Regions from separate parts of the Brevibacillus nigriterrae genome, predicted to be linked through region 1. Evidence: predicted binding sites of a transcription regulator. Region 1 holds the regulator's gene; the other holds the start of a gene.
What was found. The regulator LexA, encoded in region 1, represses DNA repair genes until DNA is damaged. The targets are predictions, from matches to a motif close to CGAACATATGTTCG.
Positions count from the first base shown of each region.

Region 2: a site for LexA is predicted at 2,243-2,256, ahead of ruvC (crossover junction endodeoxyribonuclease RuvC). Genes of this name have one in related genera too.

Region 1 covers NZ_JBNCMT010000001.1:121,468-126,220, reverse strand. The annotation lists gene nadD (nicotinate-nucleotide adenylyltransferase) at 1-541, shown strand, start outside; gene nadE (ammonia-dependent NAD(+) synthetase) at 559-1,377, shown strand; gene ACPW7N_RS00690 (DUF456 domain-containing protein) at 1,491-1,982, shown strand; gene lexA (transcriptional repressor LexA) at 2,044-2,667, opposite strand; gene yneA (cell division suppressor protein YneA) at 2,821-3,162, shown strand; gene ACPW7N_RS00675 (DUF896 domain-containing protein) at 3,288-3,488, shown strand; gene crcB (fluoride efflux transporter CrcB) at 3,588-3,956, shown strand; gene ACPW7N_RS00665 (HelD family protein) at 4,098-4,753, shown strand, end outside.
Region 2 covers NZ_JBNCMT010000034.1:25,145-29,897, reverse strand. The annotation lists gene ACPW7N_RS21200 (DUF2905 domain-containing protein) at 1-72, opposite strand, end outside; gene ruvB (Holliday junction branch migration DNA helicase RuvB) at 69-1,067, opposite strand; gene ruvA (Holliday junction branch migration protein RuvA) at 1,074-1,688, opposite strand; gene ruvC (crossover junction endodeoxyribonuclease RuvC) at 1,685-2,185, opposite strand; gene ACPW7N_RS21180 (hypothetical protein) at 2,520-2,711, opposite strand; gene ACPW7N_RS21175 (BofC C-terminal domain-containing protein) at 2,800-3,363, opposite strand; gene ACPW7N_RS21170 (bifunctional 2',3'-cyclic-nucleotide 2'-phosphodiesterase/3'-nucleotidase) at 3,602-4,753, shown strand, end outside.

The sequences.
Region 1 (4,753 bases):
GGCTCACCGGTGCAAACTGGATAAGGTGATTTTTCTGCCTTGCTCTAGTCAACGTACAGATAAAGACATGAATATCACTGACGAGCATCGTTGGAACTTGGTTGTCAAGGCAATTGAAAACAACGATAAATTTGTAGCTGATGATTATGAAATGAAACAATTCGGTTGGGAGATTGCCACCTACCTCACGCTGAAACACTTTAAAGAGAAGTATCCTGACGATGAAATTTATTTCATCATGGGAGCCGATTTGCTGGTTGATATCGGTGAGGGAAAATGGAAGAATGCAGAGGGTTTAATCAATGAAAACAAATTTATCGTCATGGCAAGAGACGGGATCGACATGTTAAAAGCGATCAGCAAATCTCCTGTTCTGCGAAACGCCGATAATGGAAGTACTTTTCATTTGATCGACAAAGGATTGGCGATGGAAATCAGTTCAACCTATATTCGTGAAGAATTCAAACGTGGAGGGGAACCTCGATACTTGGTTCCAGACTGTTGTTACGACTACATTAAAACCAACAAACTTTATCGATAGTGAGGGGTAAAGATAAGATGGACACTCAAAAACAAATAATAGACGCTTTGCATGTCAAACCAACTATTAATAGTAAAGAGGAAATTCGCAATCGAATAGAGTTCCTAAAGGCTTATTGTAAAAAGGCAGGTGCAAAAGGTTTTGTCTTAGGAATCAGTGGAGGGCAAGACTCCACATTAGCAGGAAGATTGGCTCAATTAGCGGTAGAAGAGCTACGTATTGAAGGATATGATGCAAAATTCTGTGCGGTACGATTGCCATACGGAGTACAAAAAGACGAAGATGATGCTCAGGAAGCTTTGGTATTTATAAAACCCGACGAAACGATTGTTTTTAACATTCAAGATTCTGTAAATGCCCTTGTATCTACACACCGTGATGTTACTGGTCAAGAGTTGGCTGATTTTCACAAAGGAAATGTGAAAGCAAGAATGAGAATGATCGCTCAATATGCTATTGCAGGAGATCGAAATAGCTTGGTCATTGGGACCGATCATGCGGCAGAAGCAATAACTGGTTTCTTCACCAAGTTTGGAGATGGCGGAGCAGATATTCTTCCACTTACAGGTCTTACAAAAGGTCAAGGCAGAGAGCTTTTGCGAGCATTGGACGCATCTGAAAAACTCTATTTGAAAACGCCAACAGCCGATTTGTTGGATAACAGGCCACAACGAGCCGATGAAGATGAATTGGGAATATCTTATCATCAGCTTGATGAGTATTTGACAGGAAACATCGTTGATGCAGGTGTGAAAGCGAACATTGAAAAACGGTACAAAACAACCCAACACAAGCGGGAATTGCCTGTCACTCCTTTTGATCAGTGGTGGAAATAATACAGACCCTTCTTTTGCCAAGTGCAAGAGAAGGGTTTTTGAAACTTTGGGAAACATACCACGTAAACAACTAGTGTTCACATTGAATGATAGGGTGATTTCAGGAGGTTGCCATGGAGATATTGTTATGGATTATGATTGTAGTGTTGTTCGGGATCAGCATTGCGGGAATCTTCTTGCCGGTGCTGCCTGATCTGATCTTGTTATGGATTGGTTTCTTGCTTTATCAGTTTGTTCTGGTTGATCCAGGAGCAGCGGGCTTGCCTCCGTCGTTTTGGTGGGGGATGGGAATTTTAAGCTTGTTCTCTTATGGAGCGGATTTGTTGACAAACCTGTATTTTGTGAAAAAATCTGGTGGTTCCAGATTGTCATCCATTGCGGGTATTGCTGGGATCTTGCTGGGGATCTTTATTATTCCGCCTTTCGGGATGATTCTGTTGCCATTTGCGTTGATTATCGCTGTTGAAACGCTCATCCAGAAGCAGCCGCTAGATAAGGCGGTCAAAGTGGGGGTCGGTTCCCTGATCGCATTCCTCGGTAGTGCTGTAGTTAAAGTGTTCATCCAGTTGACGATGATTGCATGGTTCTTTATTGCGATATTCTAGTATGAAAAAAGCTTGGTGGCTGCTCCTTGAGTTCAGCTTCCAAGCTTTTCTTATGTAGACACTAGTGAATGTTTCTGTAGACACCAATCACTTTGCCGAGGATAGAAACGGATTGAAGGATGATCGGTTCTAGTGATGAATTCTCCGGTTGCAAACGGAAATGGGTTTTTTCCTTGAAGAAGCGCTTAACCGTTGCTTCATCTTCTTCTGTCATGGCAACAACGATATCGCCGTTGGTAGCGACGTTTTGCTGGCGAACGATGACATAGTCACCATTGAGAATGCCTGCCTCAATCATACTGTCACCTGATACCCGCAGCATGAAGACGTTGTCAGAAGAAACGAGATTTTCAGGAAGTGGGAAATACTCTTCGACTTGTTCGACAGCAGTAATCGGCTGTCCGGCTGTAACTTTACCAAGCACAGGGACTCGAACAACTGAAATATCAAAATCTTCCTGATAACGATCGCCGTCACCAAGTAACTCAATTGCCCGTGGCTTGGTAGGATCGCGACGGATCAGACCCTTTTTCTCCAAACGAGCTAAATGCCCATGAACAGTAGAACTGGAAGCTAGTCCAACAGCTTCACCGATTTCACGGACGGATGGGGGATACCCTTTATCTTTAACTTCTCTACGGATAAAGTCAATAATCGCTTGTTGTCGATTAGAAAGCTTGGACATTATTACACCTCGACTCTCTCGAACCTTTTTCTACATTATACCATGGGATCTTGCGTTCGACAAACATAAGTTCGTTTTTTTCTATTGACATGAACACACGTTCGCATTATGATAAAAACAACAAATGAGAACGAATGTTTGGGGGTAGTCGTTATGGAAGCAACTCTTTATTATCAACCGCAGGCGAAGAAAGCTGGCAGTAAGCGTGTGAAAATCGGAATTACTCGTGGGCAGGCAATCTTGTACACGTTATTATTAGGAATTGTATTTTATCTGATGGGCAGTTTGATGGTTGGGTCTGTAAATGCGGATACCACTCAATATAAAGTTGTTACAGTGAAAGCAGGTGAGAGTGTCTGGCAATTGGCAACGGAGCATTCCCAATCGGCTGATGCGGATATTCGTGAGATAGTTGATCACATCATCGAAGTGAATGGGTTGGAGAATGTTTTAATTTATCCTGGACAGTCTTTGAAAATACCTGTTCGAAATTGATAGAGGTTTCTTCGTTTTTTCCAAGCTTCCTCCCATCCAGCTTTGTGCTATAATGAAATGATAGTACGCAGCGTATCTCCTGATTTTAAAAGGAATGCGTTGATGTGGAAGGAGGGAACGAAATCGTGGTTTCAGATGAAGAGATCAAACGAATCAACGAATTAGCCAAAAAGTCTAAAGAGGTCGGACTGAACGAAGAAGAAGCCAAGGAACAGTCTGAACTGCGTCAGAAATATATTCAAGCTGTACGCACCTCCCTCAAATTCAATCTTGATTCTATTCGATATGTAGAAGATATTGAGGAAGAAAAAGGACCAAAACATTAATATAGCGTCAACCCAGGTTTTCAACGATGAGCACCCCTCTGTAGCGGGTGCTTTTCTGTCGTATGTTGATTGGTTACATAAAAGGTGGGTGGAGATACTATGAATTGGCTTGCGGTCGCTGTTGGTGGAGCTATCGGTAGCGTGCTTCGTTATATGCTTTCCTTGTTGCTGAACCAGCCTAACTTGCCTTACGGAACATGGATGGCCAACGGTGTGGGTTCACTTTTGATCGGTATGTTTTTCGTCTGGGGAAAGCAGAAGGGCATCATGTCCCCTGTTCTCTATATTTTTCTGACAACTGGCATCATGGGTGGGTTTACGACTTTCTCTACCTTTTCTCTTGAAGTCGTTCAATTCATTCAAAGTGGGATGTGGGAACGAGCGTTCGTGTACTCGGTTTTGAGTCTAGGCGTTGGCCTTGTCGGAGTCTTCTTGGGTATAGTTGCTGGTCGTCAGTTTTTTCTCTAAGAGACTCATGCCCTGCAACGCTTTGATTCACACTTTATTTTATAGCCAACAAATCCGTTATTTGATAAGATGGATAGTGCTTTCCATTTTTTAGTTGATAACAATTACACCACAAATGGGTTATTTAAGGAGGGGAACGCTTTGTCGGTTCGCCATTCAGCCTATCAATCGGAGCAAGAACATCTTGACCGAACAGTATCAATCATAGAGAAAGAAATTACACAACTGAGTGAAGATATTCGTGAAGCAACGGATGATTACGTCAAGCAGGTGGTGAATTATAACAAGGCAAAAGAACTCCGCCACCTCGAATATGCTAGAACCAAACCGTATTTCGGTCGTATCGACTTCCTGAAAGAGGAAACCTATGACCTGGATCGTGTTTACATAGGAAAAAGAGGCGTGGTGCGAAGTGATACTTTCGATGCTGTCGTTGTAGACTGGAGGGCACCGATTGCTAGTCTTTACTACAGCGGAGAAAGCAAAGATGCATTCTATCGCATCCAGAATGGGATCGTCAGAGGCGAAGTGAAGTTAAAACGAAACTTTGCAATTGAAGAGGGACAGATCAAAGGGATCTATGACGGTGCGTTGAAAGAGACGATTGATCGTGAAGTAGGAGATCCGGAAGAGTATCTTGATGAAGGATACATCGATGAATTCCTTGCTTCTACGTTAAATGAGAACAACGATGGCAGGCTCAAGGACATAGTTGCTACGATTCAATCAGAACAAAATGATATTATTCGTGCCTTGAAAGATCGCCCGGTTGTCGTTCAGGGGGTTGCAGGAAGCGG
Region 2 (4,753 bases), on a different contig from region 1:
GATTTGCCACAGCAGTCCAATCACGATCAAAAGTGCACCAATTCCAATCAAGAGCTTGGGGAATGAACTCATTCCTTCATCTCCCTCCCAAAGTGGTAATAAGCACTTGGTGTCACAACCCGTCCTCGTGGAGTTCGTTGCAAAAAGCCAATTTGCAGCAGGTATGGTTCATACACATCTTCAATGGTCTGAGACTCTTCCCCGATCGTCGCAGCAATTGTGTCCAGACCGACTGGGCCACCCGCAAATTTATCCATGATCGCAAGCAGTAATTTATGATCCACATGATCGAGTCCACAAGCATCTACCTGTAGTCTCTCCAATGCCTCATGGGCTATTTCCGTCGTAATCATGCCTTCACCCTGTACCTGGGCAAAGTCACGTACACGCTTTAACAGGCGGTTCGCTACCCTTGGTGTTCCCCTTGAACGTTTGGCCACTTCGATTGCTCCGCCCTCTGCAATGCCGATTTGTAATATGTCGGCTGCACGGCTGACGATAAAACTCAGTTCATCCACCGTGTAGTATTCGAGGCGGTTGACGACACCAAAGCGATCACGCAACGGAGAAGAAAGCAGGCCCGCTCGTGTGGTCGCACCGATTAGTGTAAATGATGGAAGATCGAGTCGAACGCTCCTTGCACTCGGCCCTTTGCCGATCATGATATCCAGCGCAAAATCCTCCATCGCAGAGTACAATACCTCTTCGGCTGTCCGATGCAGTCGGTGAATCTCGTCGATGAAAAGGACATCTCCTTCTTGCAGGTTTGTCAAAATCGCTGCCAAATCACCGGGACGCTCGATAGCAGGCCCTGATGTCGTGCGAATATTTACACCCAACTCATTTGCGATAATCTGGGAAAGTGTCGTTTTCCCAAGCCCTGGAGGACCGTACAATAAGACGTGGTCCAGTGATTCCTTGCGCATTTTAGCTGCTTCAATAAACACCTTCAGATTCTCTTTTACTTGAGACTGTCCGATGTACTCCGACAAATACCGGGGGCGCAAACTAAGTTCACTCATATCCTCTTGCCATTGCATATGAGTTGTGATGATACGTTCCTCCACGTCCCGCTACCCCCTCATCAGTTGTGCTAATCCCAACTTCACCAGTTGTTCTACCGAGCTTCCTGTCTGTGATTTATCACGCAGCATCGCTTTGATGGTCTGAAGCTCGTTATCTGAATATCCGAGTGCCTCCAATGCTTCAAGCGCTTCCTGGAATGAGCCAATCGAAGCCACTTCTTGCGATGTTGATGCCACTTCCAAGGTCAGCATGGATGGTGTAAATCCTTTCAGCTTGTCTTTGAGATCAATTATAATTCGTTGTGCCGTTTTCTTGCCGATCCCTGGGAATTTGGTCAAATAATTGACGTTCTCCTGTTGTATCGCAAGAATGATCTGTTCCGGTGATGCTGCTGCAAGAATCGCCAGTGCTCCCTTTGGTCCGATTCCGGTTACATCGAGCAGGCGACGATACATATCCCGATCATCTCGACTAGCAAAACCGTATAAGTGAATGGCGTCTTCTCTCACATGATGATGCGTGAAAAAACGGCGCTTCGTCCCTTCATCTTTTACAAAGGAATAAGGATTCGGACAAAACAGACGATACCCGATGCCCCCTGCTTCTACCACAACAAATTCCGTATCTATGTAACAAACTATACCTTCAACAAAATCAATCATAACCGTACTCCTTCTACCATCTGGTGGTATGCCCTGAAATGAGCATGAGTGATTGCTACACCGAGTGCATCTGCTACGTCATCCGGTTTGGGAACGGAAGGCAGCTTGAGCAGTATACGAACCATCTCCTGGATCTGCTTTTTCTCAGCTCCGCCATATCCCGTAACAGACTGCTTTACTTGCATTGGCGTGTATTCAAATGACGGGATTCCCGCCAATTCTGCTGCAAGCAAAATGACTCCACGTGCCTGTCCTACACTGAATGCGTTGGTAACGTTTTTATTAAAAAACAGCTTCTCTACGGCAATCTCATCCGGCTTGTAAGTTGCGAGCAACTCCTGAGTCGCTTCGTATATCATCTTCAACCGCAACGGAACGGATAATCCTGCCTCTGTTTGAATTGAACCATATTGGACAGGCTTCAACTGACTTCCCTGTTTATCGACAAATCCGAACCCTACAATCGCAATACCCGGGTCTATTCCTAAAATCCGCATGTTCCACTCTCCGCTTTCTTCCTTCTCCATTAACTGTACCACAAGAGTGAGGAAAAGCGAACACTTGTGTGCAAAGAAAAACGTTGTCCATTTCAGGTCTCCCTGACAGCTTGCTCAGGAGACCAACTGTCCGACTTTCCTCATTGTCAGGAAGTGGTCAAACACGTTGCCGCCTCTTATGCTTCGCTGGTTGACCACTTTTTCTCCTGACAATTTCGGAAAATCTGGGCAGGCGCTGCCAAAGTCGCTTTGAAAATGGACAAGCGTTTTTCTTGATTGGGCTACGAAAAGTAAAAACCCGACCCAGTATGACCTGAGTCGGGTTACACGGTGCCTAGTGCTTGTTCATTCCCAGAGCGTCGGAAAAGTCGTGCTGCATGTGCGCATAGTTGTCTACGTGCTCCTGCATATCTTCCTTCAGAATGTTGATTCTGCGGTAATCCAACTTATTGTGCCCTTGGTTCAGTTGAACGTACAAGCGCTGATGGTATTGATCCTTATAGCTTCCTCGAGGCATCGAAGACATGCTGTAGGTCTCCTCCTTTTGTTAGCACCGTATGAAATCAAGTATGGCAATCTTCTCACTGAAATATGTGAAACTGTTGTTTCGTCTTCTATTCTTTTTTTTCATCTTCTGATTGAAATTCTCCATACGTGGAAAGAATGCTGTTGTACTCTGCCAAATCGTGTACACGAATGCCGTTTCGGAGCAAATCCAACTCTTCCTTGGGCAAACTGGCTTCCATCCGAGCCGTATTAATCTGATAGAACGTTTGAATCACCTTTTGCTCTCCAGGAAGACCGTTGAACAACGTTAACATGCCATCCGGTGTCAGCCCAAAATACCCGTTTTTCTTGCATTCGGGTGAAATGTCATTCTCGTGTCTCGCCAGAACGATTTGTTCGCCTTCTGTGGAGACAATCTCCCAGCCGATATATTTTGCCAACAGCTCATCAATCGTCAATCGGGCAGCTTGTATTTTTTCCTCATCCATGGTTCCACAAAGATACGTCCTTCGCAGAATAAGCTCAAACGATTTAGCCATCACAGGCATTGCTTTTTCTTCTTCAAGTTGGTTGGTTGATTGCAAATTTTGTTGTATGTTTACAATTCCTCCGCCCAACACACCCCCGATAAGCAATATGAGTGTCAGGAAGAATAGCTTGTACCTTCGCATTCCAAAAACTCCTTCAATTTCTTTTTTCTCAGTCTTCCCAACCAGTCTGTTCGATATACTAGTGTTGGGGTGAAAAATAGAGAAGATTGAAAAAGTTTTTGTAAAAAATATTTTATAAAAGGGTGAATCATATGTCGAATTCCCAATTTATATGATATTATTTGAGTGTTAAGAAACTTTTTTTTCCAAGATGTTTCTTAATGATATTATTTTTCTATTTTTAAGGAGGTTTTTTTTCTTGAACAAGAAAAAGGTACTGAGTGGTTTAGTCGCTTCTTCTTTGGCAGTAAGCGTATTGGCTGTTCCTGCGTTCGCTGATAACGATCCGGTGGTCAAGCTTCGCATCCTCGAAACTACTGACCTGCACACCAATATGGTGAACTATGACTACTATAAAGATGCAGAAACGAACGAGTTTGGTTTGGCAAAAACAGCATCTTTGATCAAAGCAGCTCGAGCTGAAGTGAAAAACAGCTTATTGTTTGATAACGGGGACTTGATTCAAGGTAACCCACTCGGTGACTATGTTGCGAAAGTAAAACCTTTAAAAGACGGAGAAGTTCACCCGGTTTATAAAGCAATGAACCAATTGAACTACGATGCAGGTAACATCGGTAACCATGAGTTTAACTATGGTCTTGACTTCTTGGGCAAATCCCTCAAAGGTTCCAAGTTCCCTTATGTAAATGCAAACGTATTTATCGATGACAAGGACAAGAACCCGAACAACGACAAAAACTACTTCACTCCATACATCATCCTCGACAAAGTGTTCAAGGATGAAAACGGCAAAGACCAAAAAATCAAAGTTGGTGTAATCGGCTTCGTTCCGCCACAAATCATGGCTTGGGATAAAGCAAACCTCGAAGGAAAAGTAATTACGAAAGACATCGTCGAAACAGCGAACAAATTCATCCCTGAAATGAAAAAAGCGGGCGCTGATGTCATTGTAGCGATCGCTCACAGCGGTTTCGAAAAAGCAGCAGCAAAAGGATTCGACGAAAATGCTACATACTACTTGAGCAATGTTAAAGGAATTGATGCAATTCTTTTCGGGCATGCTCACAAAATCTTCCCAAGTAAAGAATTTGCAACTGTACCTGGTGTAGACGCAGAAAAAGGTACAATCAACGGTGTTGCTTCTGTAATGCCTGGCTTCTGGGGCGACAACCTGGGTCAAATCGATTTGACTTTGCAAAAAGTTCAAGGCAAATGGACAGTAGTGACTTCCCAATCCAAAGCATTGCCTATCTACGACAAAGCGAACAAAAAAGCGCTGGTCGAAGCAGATAAGGCGATTGTCGATTCCGTGAAAGCTGAGCACGAAGGTACGCTTGCTTACGTTCGTGGCGCTGTAGGTACAACTACTGCTCCGATCAACAGCTACTTC